2 regions of the Arthrobacter sp. zg-Y1171 genome follow, and region 2 is predicted to be linked to the other one. Evidence: predicted binding sites of a transcription regulator. Region 2 holds the regulator's gene; the other holds the start of a gene.

Region 1 (7,802 bases), 970 kb from region 2:
TTCCGCGGCTGCCGGTTCCTAGGCACTCCCGGCAATGCCTGAGCTTCCCGAAGTCGAGGTGGTCCGCCGCGGACTGGCGTCATGGGTCCGCGGCCGTACCATCACCGGCGTCGAAGTCGTGGATCCCCGGTCCGTGCGGCGCCATGCGCCCGGCCCGGCCGACCTCGTCGCCAACCTTGAAGGCGCGGTGGTGGCCGACGTCGTGCGCCGCGGCAAGTTCCTTTGGCTGCCGCTGCTCGAGTCGGCTCCTTCACCGAACGGTGCGGACGACGACGTCGTGCCCCCCTTTGCGCTGATGGCCCACCTCGGCATGAGCGGGCAGCTGCTGATGGAGGACTCGGCGCTTCCGGACGAGAAGCACCTGAAGGTCCGGTTCACGCTCAGTCCCGCCGTTGATGCCTCCGGTGCTGCGATGCCGGACGAGCTGCGTTTTGTGGACCAGCGGATCTTCGGCGGTGTGTTCCTCACCGATCTGGTGCCGACTCCCGACGGCGCTCCCGGCGGCCTGTCCGAAACCGGACTTCCGCTCGTGGCGCAGGAAGCCGCGCACATTGCGCGGGACCCCCTCGATCCGGCGTTTTCCTTTGACGAGTTCTACCGTCGGCTGCGGGGCAGGAAGACCGGGATCAAACGCGCCCTGCTGGACCAGGGACTGATTTCCGGGGTCGGAAACATTTATGCCGACGAGTCCCTGTGGGCGGCACGGATGCACTTTGCCCGCCCCACGGACACCATGCGACGGGCTGACGCGCTGCGGCTGGTCGAGGCCGCCCGGGACGTGATGACCCGTGCCCTGGCTGCGGGCGGCACCAGCTTCGACTCGCTGTACGTGAATGTGAACGGTGCCTCGGGGTATTTCTCCCGGTTCCTCAACGCCTATGGCCGCGAAGGGTTGCCCTGCCCGCGCTGCGAGGAACTGGGGTTGCATACCCTGATCCGGCGGGATTCGTTCATGAACCGGTCGTCGTACAGCTGTCCCGTGTGCCAGCCGCGGCCCCGGAACGGCCGCTGGTAGTTTTCCGTTCCGCGAACTGGATCGGATGTCCGTCGAAGTCCTCGACGAATGCAACCCGCAGTTTTCCGTCCAGGAACGGGTGCGGTCCTTGAAGGTCTTTTGCTCCGGCGTCGAGCGCAGCTGTGTAGGCGGCTGCGGCGTCATCCGTCCAGAGCGTGAGGCACACACGGTGTCCGGCCGTGACCGGGGTGAGCCCGTGGGCTTCGGCCGCCGGTCCAGGCAGAGCGAGCCCGAGTTCGAAGCCTTCCAATGACATTTCGATTTTGACGGGTGCTGTCCCTGCTCCCGTTGCGCGGAACTCTTCAGTGAAGCCGAGGGCCGCGTAGAAGCGTGCCGCCCGCGCGACGTCGGCGACGAACAAGATGACCTGCGGATTGTAGATTTTCACGGCTGTCCTCATCTCGGGCGTTGGAGTGCGCCCGTTCACGGCACCTTTGCGTACGGTAACAAATCCGGGTGGTATCCGTCGCCCAGCAGCCGGCGTCACACCGGGCGCGCTCCGGGCGGGCATCCAGGGCCGGTCCCGCCACCAGCGTCAGGAACAGAAAAATTACGAAACTCTTGCAATCTTTTCGGAATTACGTAATTCTCTATTCATGACTGCAGGAGACGACGCCCGGCTGGAGGCGCTGGAAGCACGCGTGGCAGCCCTGGAGCAACGCGCGGAAGCCGCGGAGCCGACGTCGGCCGCGGACGGGACGTCGGCCTCGGACGGGGCAGACGTGTTCTGGGCCCTCGAAGGGGTGCGGAAGCGCTATCCGGAGCCGGGAGCCGTGCTGTTCACCGGCACCGCCACTACCGCCGCCGGTGCCCACTACGAGTACCAGTACGGGTTGGAGACCGGGCATCTGCTCGACGTCGACTGGACGCAGTTCGCCGAAACCCTTGCCTCCCTCGGCCATCCCATCCGGCTTGCCGTGCTCCGCGCCGTGCTCGGCGGAACCGAGACCGTGGCAGAACTGGTGGAGGAACTGGGTTCCGGAACCTCCGGACAGATTTACCACCACGTTCACCAGCTGGCCGCCTCGGGATGGCTCGCACCGCACGCCCGGTCCCGCTACCAAATCCCGCCGGCCCGGGTCATCCCGCTGCTGGCGATTCTGACCGCTGCCTCCGGAGGTAACTGACATGTCCAAACACAGACGCATGGCCGTGGCCGTCCTGGCTGCTGCAGCGGTACTGGCCGCCGGGCTCCTTGCTGCCCCGTGGACGCCGCGCCTGTCGACGCAGGTTTCCGGGGATGCAGCCCTCACCGATGCTGTCCGGCCCCTGCTGCAGAAACCTGCCGATGCGGTCAGTGTGGCATACCTCGAAAACGGCGATGTCCGGTTTGCCGGATTCGGTGCCGACGAGCGGACCGAGTTCGAAATCGGTTCGGTGTCCAAGACATTCACTGCAGCGCTGCTCGCGGACGCCGTCGAGCGCGGCGAGGTGACGTTGGAGACCACCGTTGCCGAGATCCTGGGTCCGGAGCTGCGGGATCCGGAAGCCGAAATCGGCGCCGTCACCCTGGCCGAGCTGGCCAGCCACCGTTCGGGGCTTCCCCGGCTTGCCACCGATCCGGGAGCGATGGTCTCCCTGCTTGCCGGCACCGTGCTCCACCGCGACCCCTACACCGCCTCGCCTGCCGAGGTGCTGGAGCAGGCACAGTCTGCGTCGGTGGGCGGAAGGGGAGCGGTGGCCTACTCCAACCTCGGGTATGCCTTCCTCGGGCAGCTGCTCGCCAGGGCAGCCGGGATGGAATACACCGACCTGCTGGAGCAGCGGATTTTCGAGCCACTGGGAATGAAGGATACGTACGTGCCAATGACGGCCGACAACCTACGTCCCGATGCTCCGACCGGCCGGAATGCAAGCGGACTGCCAGAGGGTGCCTGGACCGGCAACGGCGGGGCGCCGATGGGTGGGATCCGGTCTACCGCAGCGGATATGTCGCTCTACCTCCAGGCACTGCTGGCGGAGACTGCTCCGGGTTCCCGTGCCCTGGAACCGCAGTGGGATACCGGTGAGGACGGAGAGCAGGTGGGCCTGGCATGGTTCACCCAGGCCTCTCCCTCGAGTGGGCGGGCTGCGACCTGGCACAACGGCATGACCGGAGGTTTCTCGGCAATGGCGGCAATGGACCGCGAGGCGGGCACGGCGGTGCTGATCCTCTCCAACGTGGCTGCCGGGCAGGAAGAAGCTGCCTTGGCTTTGTTGAAGGAAGGTCTCTGATGACATTCAGCCTGATGTCCTGGATCCTCGGCGCCTGGCTGGTGGTGACCTGTCTGTCGATGGCGGTTCCCGTCTGGAAACGGGCGGGAATGCCTTCCGGCCCCAGCCGGAGGTCACTGCTGGCCGGTTTGATGGAAGCGGCTTCGCTCGCGGGCCTTTTGCGGCTGGTCGTGCCGTGGACTTCCGGGTCGGTGGTCCTTTGGGTGGTGGCCGTTGTCGCGCTCGCGGCGGCTGTTGCCGGTGCCGTTCTTCGCTGGCCGGAGCTGCCGGGTCGGGTTGAGTCTGAGGGTCCGTTACGGGAGAAGGTATCCGAGGCTACGACGGGACCGGAGCCGGCCGGTTCGGAGCTGGTTCCGAACCCAGACATCCCTGCGGAGGCGTCGGATCAGTCCCGGCTGCCGCAGACCGCGGCGTCACAAGCCGCATCGGTGGAGCGGTCACGGCTACCGTTCTTTCCTGTGCGGGAAAGGGCGGCCGCACCCGGCACCGGGAATTCCGACACCGCCAGCCCCGACCACGGAAGCCCAGACCGGAAGGCGAAGGCCGGGAAGAAGAAGCCGAAGAAGGAGCCCGGAAACCTCGCGCTGGCGGGGAACGCTGCACTGCTGCTCGGCGTCGTCGTGGTTTCTTTTCTCGCTGGGTAAGGCCGGTTTCGGCCGCAAGAGCGTCGCTTGGAAGGCTATAAAAGACAACTGAAAAAACAGGTGGTTGAACGGGTATTTTACGCCTAGATCAGAGCTCCAGACCCCGATAGACTCGAACACATGTTCGAATATTCTCACCCTGCAAACCACCCTGCAAACCACCCGCGGACCGGCGGATCGACCGCCGGTACCGCGTTGGTGAACGCGTGGGTTGAGGTACTGGGGGATCAAGCTGAGGGCCTGTCCAGCGGGGCGCCGGATGACCGCGAGCTCATTGACCGGATCCGGGCGCTCGAGGAACTGAAAGCCGCAGCCTCGGCGGCACAGGCCCGGGCCGCTGTAGAATTCGATGCCTCGCAGCGCCGGAAGCAGGCCGAGGCCGGAGTGCCGCGCGCGGACCTCGGCCGCGGAGTCGCGTCCCAGATTGCCTTGGCCCGCAGGGAGTCACCGAGCCGCGGGGGACGGCTGCTGGGGTTTGCCAAGGTGCTGACAAAAGAGATGCCGTGCACGCTGGACGCGCTGACCCGCGGGAAAATCAGTGAATGGCGGGCAACGCTGCTGGTCCGCGAGACAGCTTGCCTGAGTCTGGAGGACCGGCGGCGGGTGGATGAAGAACTGGCCGGAGATCCGGACGTGCTTGAGACCCTGGGGGACCGGCAGATCATTTCCCGTACCAGAGGTGCCGCTTACCGGCTCGACCCGCAGGCAGCGGTCAAGCGCGCAGCCAAAGCCGAATCCGAACGCTTTGTTTCCTGCCGTCCGGCACCGGACACCATGACTTACCTAACCGGACTATTGCCCGTCGCCCAGGGAGTGGGAGTTTTTGCCGCACTGTCCCGTGAAGCAGACCGGCTGCGGGCAACCGGAGATACCCGGGGGCGGGGCCAGATCATGGCGGACACTCTCGTGGAACGCGTGACCGGCCAGGCGGAGACAGGGCAGCTGAAGGTGGAAGTTCAGCTGGTGATGTCGGACCGGACACTGTTCGGCGGAGACTCAGAGCCTGCTCTGGTCCCCGGGTACGGCCCGGTGCCGGCGCAATGGGCAAGGGACCTGGTCCGGGGAAGGCGTCCGGGGCAAGAACCCGGGCAGGACTCCGAACATGACGGGCAACGGGCTGCAGGCCGGACAACGAAGCAGGACAAGCAGGAAGAACGCTGGATCCGCCGGCTCTACACCGAACCGATTGCCGGTCAATTAGTCGCTATGGATTCCCGGGCGCGCTTGTTCCCGGCTTCGCTGGGACGGTTTATCGCGGCTCGCGACCAGACCTGCCGAATGCAGTGGTGCGGGGCACCGATTCGGCATCTCGACCATATTCGCCCGCACCGTGACGGCGGGGAGACCAGCACTGCGAACGGTCAGGGACTCTGCGAGGCATGCAACCAGGCTAAGGAAGCACCCGATTGGAAGGCGCAAACGCTCGATCCGCCGCCGGGATCAACTACACCGCAAACCGTCGAGACCACCACCCCAACAGGGCACACCTACCGGTCCACGGCGCCTCCGCTCCCCGGAAGCAGGGCCGAGGACAGCGCTGGCGATCGGACGGGAGGCAAGCCGCCCCCGAAGGGTTTCCTGGAAGCCTGCATCGTGGACCTGGTTTGGGCCGCGTAGCAGGCAGAACGCTACCGGTCCGCCAGCTCCGCAAGGACCCCGTCGGTAAAGGGAGGCCACACCTCGGCAGCCCAAGGACCGAAATCGCGGTCGGTAAGGCAGACAGCAGCAGCACGAGCCGCAGGATCCACCCAGAGGAAAGTGCCCGACTGGCCGAAGTGCCCGAAAGCGGCCGGCGAGCTGTTGGCACCGGTCCAGTGCGGAGACTTCTGGGCACGGATCTCGAAACCGAGACCCCAGTCGTTCTCGTTCTGCCGGCCGAAACCGGGAAGCACTCCCGCCAGGCCGGGAAAGACCACCTGCGTGGCTTCCGTCAACCGGCCCGGATCCGTGAGCGTGGGAGCCTGCAGCTCGGCAGCAAACCTGCTGAGGTCCGCAGCCGTGGAGACGGCACCGGCAGCGGGGGAGCCCTCCAGTGTTGTGGAAGACATGCCCAGCGGAACCAGCACGCCTTCCCGCAGGTATTCCCCGAAGGCCATGCCCGTAGCCTGCTCCAGTGTCTCTCCGAGTACCTCAAAACCCGCGTTGGAATACAGGCGCCGGGTACCGGGGGTGTAGCGGACGGTGCGCTCGCCGAAGTCGTAGCCGCCGGAATGGGCCAGCAGATGCCGGACGGTGGATCCCTCGGGGCCCGCAGGCTGATCGAGTTCCAAGGCTCCCTCATCGAGGGACACCAGAACGGCGTATGCGCTCAGCAGCTTGGTGACTGACGCCAGCCGAAAACGGAGGTCCTGGTCGCCGGCGGTTCCCAGCACCTCGCCGTCAACGCCTACGACGGCGGCAGCGGCGTGGTCGACGGGCCAGGACTCGATCGTCTGCAGGCTTTTCACGGGATCATCCTAGGAGTAGTGCCGGGCAAGCCGGATCATGCCGTCTTCAATCGAAACTTCGGGCGTCCAGTCCAGCACTTCGCGGGTTTCGCGCTGGTCAAACCAGTGCGACGTCGAGAGCTGCTCGGCAAGGAAGCGGGTCATGGGCGGCTCGTCATGGACCAGACCCCGCCGGCCGGCCACCAGCCATGCCTTCTCGATCAGGCTTCCGGCGCCGCGGGCAACCTTGCCGGGAACGCTCCAGCCCGGTGCAGCCACTCCAGCGGCGGCACAGATCCCGGCAATCAGTTCCCCTACCGGCCTCGGCTGTCCGTTAGTCACCACGAGGGCACGGCCGGCCGCGGCATCCATCCGCTCGAGCCCGCGGACAATGGCTGCCGCCGCGTTGTCGATATACGTGGTGTCGATCAGCGCAGCACCGGCATCCAGCAGCGGCAGCCGGCCGGACCGGGCACGGTCGATCACGCGTTCCACCAGCTGCGTATCGCCGGGCCCCCAGACGATATGCGGGCGGATGGCAGTGACCCGGAAATCGGAGGAGTTCTGCGCCAGCGCAATGAGCTCGGCCTGGGCCTTGGACGCGGCGTAGAAGCCGCGGGCACGGGACGGATCTGCAGTACCCGCACCGGCACCGGCAATCGGTTCGCCGAAGTGCGCCACGGACGGAGAGGACACGAAGACGACGTCGCGGACCCCGGCCGCCTGCGCAGCCTGCAGCAGGACCTGCGTACCAACGATGTTGGTTTCCTCGAACTCATGCCACTCGCCGGTAAAGGAAACCTTCGCGGCGAGATGGATTACTGCGTCCATCCCGTCCACGGCGCGGGCAGCAGCAGCGGGATCCGCAACGGACCCGGCCACGGAGTCCCGGCCCGGGACTCCCGGCCGGCGCTGGAACGTGCGGACCTTGTGGCCCTTGGCTTCCAGCAGGTCCGCCACGGCGCCGCCCAGCAGGCCGCTGGCACCGGTGACGAGGACATTCCGGGGAGGCAGGACGGCGGAGCTCATCGCCGTCCCTTGCCCAGGCTCGGCACCGGACCGCCGGCGAGCAGCCGGGAGGCCCAGTCCGCCAACGCGGTGCGGTCGATCTTGGAATTGTGCCGGATATCGGTGGGCATCTGCGGCAGCACCAGTACCGCCGCCAGATCGAGCCCCACCAGCTCGGCCACGCGGGACCGCACAGCTGCGGTCAGCGCCGGAGTCGCGGTTCCGGCCCGGCGGGCGGGCGGTTCCGTTTCGAGCACGGCCACGGGCACCTGGGCACCCGCGGGTCCGACGCCGACCAGCGCCACCCTGCCTACGCCGTCGACCGTCTCGGCCGCCTGCTCGGCTGCCACCGGAGTCCGGACACCGTCCGCAGTGGTGAGGATGTGCCCCAGGCGGCCCTCGACCCACAGCCGGCCCTCATCGTCGAAGTGGCCGACGTCGCCGGTGCGGTGCCAGCCGTCAATGGAGGAACTGTGGCGTTCCGTGATCCAGAGC
Region 2 (7,802 bases):
GGGCGCGGGCGAAGGCCTTGAACTGGGCCTCGACGATGTGGTGCGGATCGCGTCCGCCAAGGACCCGCATGTGAAGGCAGATCTGGGCGTGCAGGGTGATGGCTTCGAACACGTGGCGGGTCAGGGATCCGGTGAAGTGTCCGCCGATCAGGTGGTATTCCTGGCCGGCGGGTTCCCCGGAGTGCACCAGGTAGGGACGCCCGGAAATATCGACGACGGCGTTTGCCAGCGCCTCGTCCAAGGGTACCGTGGCTTCGCCGAAGCGGCGGATGCCGGCCTTGGTGCCCAGGGCAGTCTTCAGCGCCTCGCCGATGCTGATCGCGACGTCCTCGACCGTGTGGTGGACGTCGATGTGGGTGTCGCCGGTGGCCCGGACGGTGAGGTCCATCAGCGAGTGCTTGGCCAGCGCCGTCAGCATGTGGTCATAGAACGGCACCGAGGTGCTGATATCGGCGCGGCCGGTGCCGTCCAGGTCCAGCTCGACGAAGACAGACGATTCGCTGGTGGTCCGCTCAAGGCGGGCGGTGCGTCCGGTGGCGGTCTCCACAGTCATGGGGTTCCTTCACGAAGATTGGAAGCGGGGCAATAGGCAAAGCCCCGGCAGGTCATCAGTTTAGTCCCGAACGCCCCGACTCACTGAAACCGGGGTCATCCTGGGTGCCCGGCTTCCGCTCAGGCAGCGAGCAGTTCCCGCAGCCGCGTCAGGAACGCAGTGGTTTCGGCTTCGGTGCCGGCGGTGACCCTCAGGTGGCCCTCGATGCCGATGTCACGGACGAGGACCCCGGCTTCGAGCAGGCCTTCCCATACCGCCCGGGGATTCTCCATACCGCTGAACAGCACGAAATTGGCGTCCGACGGTGCCGGTTCCAGTCCGAGCGCACGCAGTTCTTTCACGATGCGGTCCCGCTGGCCCTTGATGTCTTCCACATTGGAGAGGAGCGCATCGGCGTGCGTGAGGGCAGCATTCGCAGTCGCCTGGGTGATGGCAGAGAGGTGGTAGGGCAGGCGGACCAGCCGCAGGGCGTCCGCAATCTGCGGCGCAGCGGCAAGGTAGCCGATCCGGGCCCCGGCGAGTGCGAAGGCCTTCGACATGGTCCGGGAGATAATCAGCCGCTCCCGGCCAGGGAGCAGCTGCAGCGCACTGGGGGTATCGGCGTGGGAAAACTCTGCATACGCCTCATCAACGACGACGATGGCGTTCGAAGCTTCTCCCGCTTCATAGGCGGCTTCGATCACGTCCAGTTCCAGGGCGGTACCCGTGGGATTGTTTGGGGTGCACAGGATCACGATATTCGGTGCCTGTGCCCTGACCTGCTCCGCAGCCGATTCGGGGGTCAGGGAGAAGTCCCGCTCCCGTGAGCCGGTGACGTACGCGGTGCCGGTGCCGCTGGCGAGCAGCGGGTACATGGAGTACGTGGGCGGGAAGCTCATGGCCGTCCGCCCGGGTCCGCCGAACGCCTGCAGGATCTGCTGGAGAACCTCGTTGGAACCGTTCCCGGCCCAGATATTCTCCGCAGCCAGTCCGTGGCCGAGATATTTGGCCAGGTTTTCCCGCAGCAGGGTGAATTCGCGGTCGGGATATCGGTTCAGGCCGGCGACCACTGATTCAATCTCGGCCAGAATGGCCCGGCGCACATGCTCCGGAAGTCCGTGGGTATTTTCGTTGACGTTCAGCAGGATGGGCACATCCAGCTGAGGGGCGCCGTACGGGGTCAGGCCCCGCAGATCATCGCGCAGGGGAAGTCTGTTCAGGTTTTCCAGCTGTTCGTTCACTTCTACAGCTTAGGACGGACTGCGGTGACGTTGTATTTGAGGGGCTTCCAGCACACCTCTGTTACGGGCACGCAGGTAAGGATCACCGGAGCGCGCTGGCCGGTGGATCAGCGCGAGACCGGGATGTAAATCTGGCTGCCGGCAGGGACGGTGGCGTCCGCCAGGTTGTTGAGTTCCACGATGTCGGCGACCACGGTGCGGGGATCCCGGTCCGGAGCGAACTCGGTGGCGAGCGACCACAGTGAATCCCCGGCGGATACACCCACCTGGATGGTGTGTGTCTGTTCCGGGGAGTCCCCCGAGGCCATGGCCGGTGCGGTGAAGAATCCGATGAAGGCCAGCAGTGCGGCGGCCACGATCATCAGCGGGGCTCCGACCAGGACGAGCCGGCCACGGCGAGTCAGGCGCAGCGGGACAGATGCCTGGGCGTCCGCGGTGGTGGCCATGCGGGCGGGGCCGGCCGCCCGGTCGGGGGAAGATCCGGTGAGGCTCTGCGCGGTGATGCTCTGTGCAGTGATGCTCTGTGCAGTGAGGGGAAGTACGTGTACTGACATGTCAATACCTTTCCGGTCCGAAGAGCAGCTCCGCCGATTCCCCCGCCTCCCGTAAAAAGCACCGGGAAAACAGTGTGGCTCGAAACTGCATTCGAACATCTGGTGGGTCCGCCGAGGTGTCGGTGGACCGTTTTCTACTCAGGGTCGAACATATGTTCGAAGCTGTACTCGAACATTTCTAGCACTTATCTACGAACATTGTCGAGACTCGCTCGAATATATGTTTGAAAATATGCCTGCGCTCCCCTAGCGTTGAACCTGTTGGAAGCGGCTGGGACCAACTAACCATCCGGCACTGACAAAACGGCTTGGCGGGATAGACCACCGCATCGAACCACTGCATCGAATCAACGCACCGCAGTACCTCAGCAACGCAGCACCGCAGCACCGCAGCACCAACCAGATACACCGCTAGAACCATCCGGCCCGCGTCCACGGGCCGACTGTGAAGGGAAGCCGACGTGGCCCGTGTTACCAATGGCAGCACCCCCTCCCCTGCCGCGCCCGCGCCGGCAGGACGTACCAAGGGCCTTACCGCCCGGCAGACGAAGATCCTGGAGACCATCCAGCGTTCGGTGAACGCGAACGGCTATCCCCCGTCCATGCGGGAGATCGGCGACATAGTGGGGCTGGCCAGCCTTTCCAGCGTTACGCACCAGCTGAGCCAGTTGGAGAAGCTGGGCTACATCCGCCGGGACCCCAAGCGCCCGCGCGCCATGGAGATACTGGTTCCGCTCCTGCTCCGCGATGCTCCCGTGCGCCGAGGCAAAGGCAACGCGGGCGACGACGGGAACACCGTGGAGGCTGCTGAGGGTGCAGCAAAGGGCGGCTCCGGCGGCGGCAGCCCACGCACGCAACGTTCCGGCAGCGTCTCCGACCTCACCACCGCAATCGACACCGCGATGGTTCCGCTGGTCGGGCGGATCGCCGCAGGCGGACCCATCCTGGCCGACCAGCAGGTCGAAGAGATGGTCCCCCTTCCGCGCCAGCTCGTAGGGCACGGCGACCTGTTTATGCTTCGCGTGGCGGGCGATTCCATGGTGGATGCGGCCATCTGCGACGGTGACTGGGTGGTTGTCCGCCGCCAGCCCACCGCCGAAAACGGTGACATTGTCGCGGCCCTGCTCGAAGACGAGGCAACCGTGAAGACCTTCCGGCAGCGCAACGGACACACCTGGCTGCTGCCCCAGAACACCCGCTACGAGCCGATCCTCGGTGACGAAGCCACCATTATGGGCAAAGTCGTCTCAGTGATGCGTTCGCTCTAGGCACAAGCTGACCGTCCTGGCCGGACGTAAAGGACCATGCAAAAGCAGCGCCTCCGGTACACGGCGGCGCTGCTCTTTGCTTTCCGGGATCCCCTTTCCCGGGCGGGGTTTACTTCTTCGCGCCCGCAGGTTCCGCGGCGAGCCGTTTCAGTGCCTGAAGCACCACGGAACGGTCGGTGGTGGACCAGAACGGCGGCAGGGCGGCCCGCAGGAAACTGCCGTAGCGCGCGGTTGCCAGGCGTGAGTCAAGCACAGCCACCACTCCCTTATCCCCGGAGGCGCGGATCAGCCGGCCGGCACCCTGGGCGAGCCGGACGGCTGCGTGGGTGGCGGAGACGCTCATGAAGCCGTTGCCCCCGGCCTTGGCAACCGCCCGGGTGCGGGCGGTCATCAACGGATCGTCCGGGCGCGGGAACGGAATCCGGTCAATGATGACCAGCCGGCAGGAGGCGCCGGGGACGTCCACGCCCTGCCAGAGGGACATGGTGCCGAACAGGCAGGTCTCGTCCTCGTCGGCAAACTGCTGGACCAGGGCGGACATGGTGGATTCGCCTTGGCAGAGGATCGGAAAGTCCACCCGCTTCCGCAGGGCTTCCGCGGCTTCCTCCGCTGCACGGCGGGAGGAGAACAAACCCAGGGCGCCGCCGCCGGAGGCCTTGATCAGCGCCTCCAGTTCGTCCAGCTGCTCCGGGGAGGTGCCGCGTCCCGGCTTCGGCAGGTCCTTGGCTACGTACAGGACACCCTGCCGCGGGTAGTCGAAGGGGCTGCCGACGTCGGTCCCCGTCCACTTCGGTGCACCGGCACCCAGCAGCCCCAGGGCCCCGGCCACCGGGCCGAACTCCGCCCCGATGGCCAGGGTGGCCGAGGTCAGCACCACAGTGTGCCCGTCGAACAGGCCTTCGCGCAGTCGGCCGGCCACGGACAGCGGTGCAACGTTGATGGTGGGTGGTGCGTCTTCTTCCGGGGCGGTGTAGCCGGTGCCCGGCGAGAAGGTGCTGGCACGCGACGCCCACAGCACCTCCCCTGAATTCACTGCGTCAAGGATCCGTTCGCACAGTTCCAGGACAGCCATCAGGCGCGAGCGTGCCATCTGGCGGCCGCCGTCGACGGCGTCGGAGCCTTCGGGCTTGGAGTCGGACAGCGCCGTGCGGCAGGCTTCACGCACGGATCCCAGGACCAGCTCCTGGTCTTCGGACAGCCCCGCGGCCAGCAGGCCGGAGGGCACCGGGGCAAACACCGAGTCGAAGGCCCGGCCGGCAGCGGCAAGCGGCTCCATGGTGGCGGACGTGTGTTTGCGTGCTGCGGAGACCGCCGCGGCAATGACTGTTCCGGAGAGTTGTCCGGTAACCGCTCCGGTAACCCTGTCCTGCAGCTCGTGGGCCTCATCGATCACCACTACGTCATAGTCCGGCAGGACGGCCAGTCCCTCGAACGCACTGATGGCCAGCATCGCGTGGTTGGTGATCACCAGATCGGCGACGGCGGCCTTGGCCCGTGCCCGTTCGCTGAAACAGGCCTCCGCCACCGGGCACTTCTGCGCCCCCAGGCACTCCATGGAGGTGACGGACACCTGACGCCAGGCACGGTCGCTGACGCCGGGAAGCAACTCATCCCGGTCACCGGTTTCCGTTTCCTGCGCCCATTCCTGCAGGCGGACGACGTCGCGCCCCAGGGCGGAGGTGGGCCCGCCGGCGGGAGCGGGATGGGAGACAGCCTGCTCGTCGCCAAGCAGGAACAGTGTTCCGGCTTCGTCTTCCTCGGGGAATCCGCCGCCGGTCTTGTGGACGCAGACGTAGTTGCTGCGGCCCTTGAGCAGGGCAACATCCACCTCCCGCGGAAGCTTCGGTTCCAGGGTCTTCAGCAGGCGCGGGAGGTCACGCCCGACGATCTGGGACTGCAGGGCCAACGTGGCAGTGGAGACCAGCGCGGGCTTGCTGCTTTCCAAGGCGTGCGCAATCAGCGGGACCAGGTAGGCAAGCGACTTGCCCGTACCCGTTCCCGCCTGCACCAGCAGGTGGTCGCCGGACTCGATGGCCTCGGCCACCTGCCGGGCCATCTCGTGCTGGCCGGGCCGGTTCTGCCCGCCCATGGCCGCCACCGCAGTGTCAAGCAGATCCAGGACCTGGTCCGGTCCCTGTGGCGCTTTCCTACCCATGGGTCACGAACTGCTCCAGCTCTGCTGCCAGCCCTTCGCGAACCTTCACATGCAGCTGGGTGCCGGCTTCGCCGTGCTCCAGGGAGAGGATCTCGGCGTCTTCCTGGTGCAGGCGCGAGACGATGTCGCCGCGCTCGTAGGGCACCAGGAGTTCCAGGTCCACGCCGGGGCGCGGAATGCCCTCGGAAATCGCCTGCAGCAGCTCGGGGATGCCCTCGCCCGTGCGGGCCGAGACGACCACGTGCCGGGGCTCGCGCTGGCGCAGCCGCTCAAGCACGAACGGATCCGCTGCGTCGGCCTTGTTCAGCACGATGATTTCGGGCACCTTGCGGGCGTCGACTTCGGTGAGGACGGTCCGGACGGCCGCGATCTGGCCCTCCGGGTCCGGGTGTGAAGCGTCAACCACGTGCAGGATCAGGTCTGCGTCGGCTACTTCCTCCAGGGTGGAGCGGAAGGCTTCCACCAGCTGGGTGGGCAGCGACCGAACAAACCCCACGGTGTCAGCGAGCGTGTAGCCGATTCCGTCTTCGGTCTGGGCCTTGCGGATGGTGGGATCCAGGGTGGCGAACAGTGCGTTCTCCACCAGCACCCCGGCATCGGTGAGCCGGTTCAGCAGCGAGGACTTTCCTGCATTGGTGTAGCCGGCAATGGCGACGGAGGGCACGGAGTTGCGGTGCCGGTTGGCCCGCTTGGTTTCGCGCGCCGGCTTCATGCCCGCGATTTCGCGGCGGAGCTTGGCCATCCGCGTGCGGATCTTCCGGCGGTCCAATTCGATCTTGGTTTCACCGGGGCCGCGCGAACCCATGCCCGCGCTGGCGCTGCCAACCTGGCCGCCTGCCTGCCGGGACATCGATTCGCCCCAGCCACGCAGGCGCGGCAGCAGGTATTCCAGCTGCGCCAGTTCCACCTGGGCCTTGCCCTCGCGGGACTTGGCATGCTGGGCGAAGATGTCCAGGATCAGCGCTGTCCGGTCGATGACCTTGACCTTGACGATGTCTTCCAGCCCGCGGCGCTGGGACGGAGCCAGCTCACTGTCCACGATGACCGTGTCTGCACCGGTGGCCGTCACAATGTCCTTGAGTTCCTGGGCCTTGCCGGACCCGAGGAAGGTGCCGGGGTCCGGCTTGAGCCGGCGCTGGATGATGCCGTCCAGGACTTCGGATCCCGCAGTCTCAGCCAGTGCGGCCAGTTCCTTCAACGAGTTTTCGGCGTCGGCAGCAGTGCCCTCGCTCCAGAGCCCGGCAAGGACAACCCGTTCCAGCCGCAGCTGGCGGTATTCGACCTCGGTAACGTCCTCGAGTTCGGTGGAAAGCCCGGCAACGCGGCGCAGTGCGCGGCGTTCCTCCAGGTCCTGCTGCTCGCCGTCGTGGACGGAATGCCCGCTATCGCTGTCGGAGAGCGCGAGGGCGCGGCCTCGCTGCTTGTCGCCGGGGGCCTTCGCTTCGACCGCGCTGTCCTTGGCGAGAATCCTGTCGATGACACCCTGGATATCCGAAGGACTCAGTTCGGGTGTGGAACTGTCCGTCGAACTGTCTGTCGAATTCACAGGACGGGAGTTGTTGATCGTCATAATCTCCTTATTGGAACGTACTTTCCATGGTAGGCCAGTGAACCGACAAATCCTCAGGAAAACAACCTTCTCCGCAATGGATCCCTACCGCGCCAGCTGTCCCTTACAACCCGTACGGCCACGCATAAATTCCATCCCACACGCCTGCAGCGACTAATCTGGACTGTTATGGGTTCAGACCACTACTTCTCCTCCACACCGTCCGGGCCCGAGGTCCGCAAACCGCTGCGCGTCAGCCTCAACGGGACAGAACGGACCCTGCAGACAGCGGGCGGGATCTTCAGCCCCGACGGGATCGACAAGGGCACGATGGTTCTGCTGGAGGAAGTTCCCGCGCCGCCGGAAACCGGCAACCTGTTGGACATCGGCTGCGGCTGGGGACCCATCGCCCTCACCCTGGCGCTGAAATCCCCCGCGGCCCGGGTCTACGCGGTCGACGTCAACGAACGCTGCATCGCGCTGACCCGGGACAACGCAGCGGC

What was found. The regulator LexA, encoded in region 2, represses DNA repair genes until DNA is damaged. The targets are predictions, from matches to a motif close to TCGAACANNTGTTCGA.
Region 1: a site for LexA is predicted at 3,938-3,953, ahead of N2L00_RS10225 (DUF222 domain-containing protein). Genes of this name have one in related genera too.

What each region holds. Positions count from the first base shown of each region.
Region 1 is NZ_CP104264.1:2,169,273-2,177,074, reverse strand. Features, by position in the region: gene rnc (ribonuclease III) at 1-22, shown strand, start outside; gene mutM (bifunctional DNA-formamidopyrimidine glycosylase/DNA-(apurinic or apyrimidinic site) lyase) at 35-1,015, shown strand; gene N2L00_RS10245 (glyoxalase/bleomycin resistance/extradiol dioxygenase family protein) at 951-1,403, opposite strand; gene N2L00_RS10240 (helix-turn-helix domain-containing protein) at 1,612-2,142, shown strand; gene N2L00_RS10235 (serine hydrolase) at 2,144-3,229, shown strand; gene N2L00_RS10230 (hypothetical protein) at 3,229-3,873, shown strand; gene N2L00_RS10225 (DUF222 domain-containing protein) at 3,994-5,490, shown strand; gene N2L00_RS10220 (serine hydrolase) at 5,502-6,320, opposite strand; gene N2L00_RS10215 (NAD(P)-dependent oxidoreductase) at 6,330-7,328, opposite strand; gene N2L00_RS10210 (alpha/beta fold hydrolase) at 7,325-7,802, opposite strand, start outside.
Region 2 is NZ_CP104264.1:1,198,120-1,205,921, reverse strand. Features, by position in the region: gene hisB (imidazoleglycerol-phosphate dehydratase HisB) at 1-553, opposite strand, end outside; gene N2L00_RS05615 (histidinol-phosphate transaminase) at 673-1,773, opposite strand; gene N2L00_RS05610 (LysM peptidoglycan-binding domain-containing protein) at 1,881-2,327, opposite strand; gene lexA (transcriptional repressor LexA) at 2,789-3,595, shown strand; gene N2L00_RS05600 (ATP-dependent DNA helicase) at 3,705-5,750, opposite strand; gene hflX (GTPase HflX) at 5,743-7,320, opposite strand; gene N2L00_RS05590 (class I SAM-dependent methyltransferase) at 7,489-7,802, shown strand, end outside.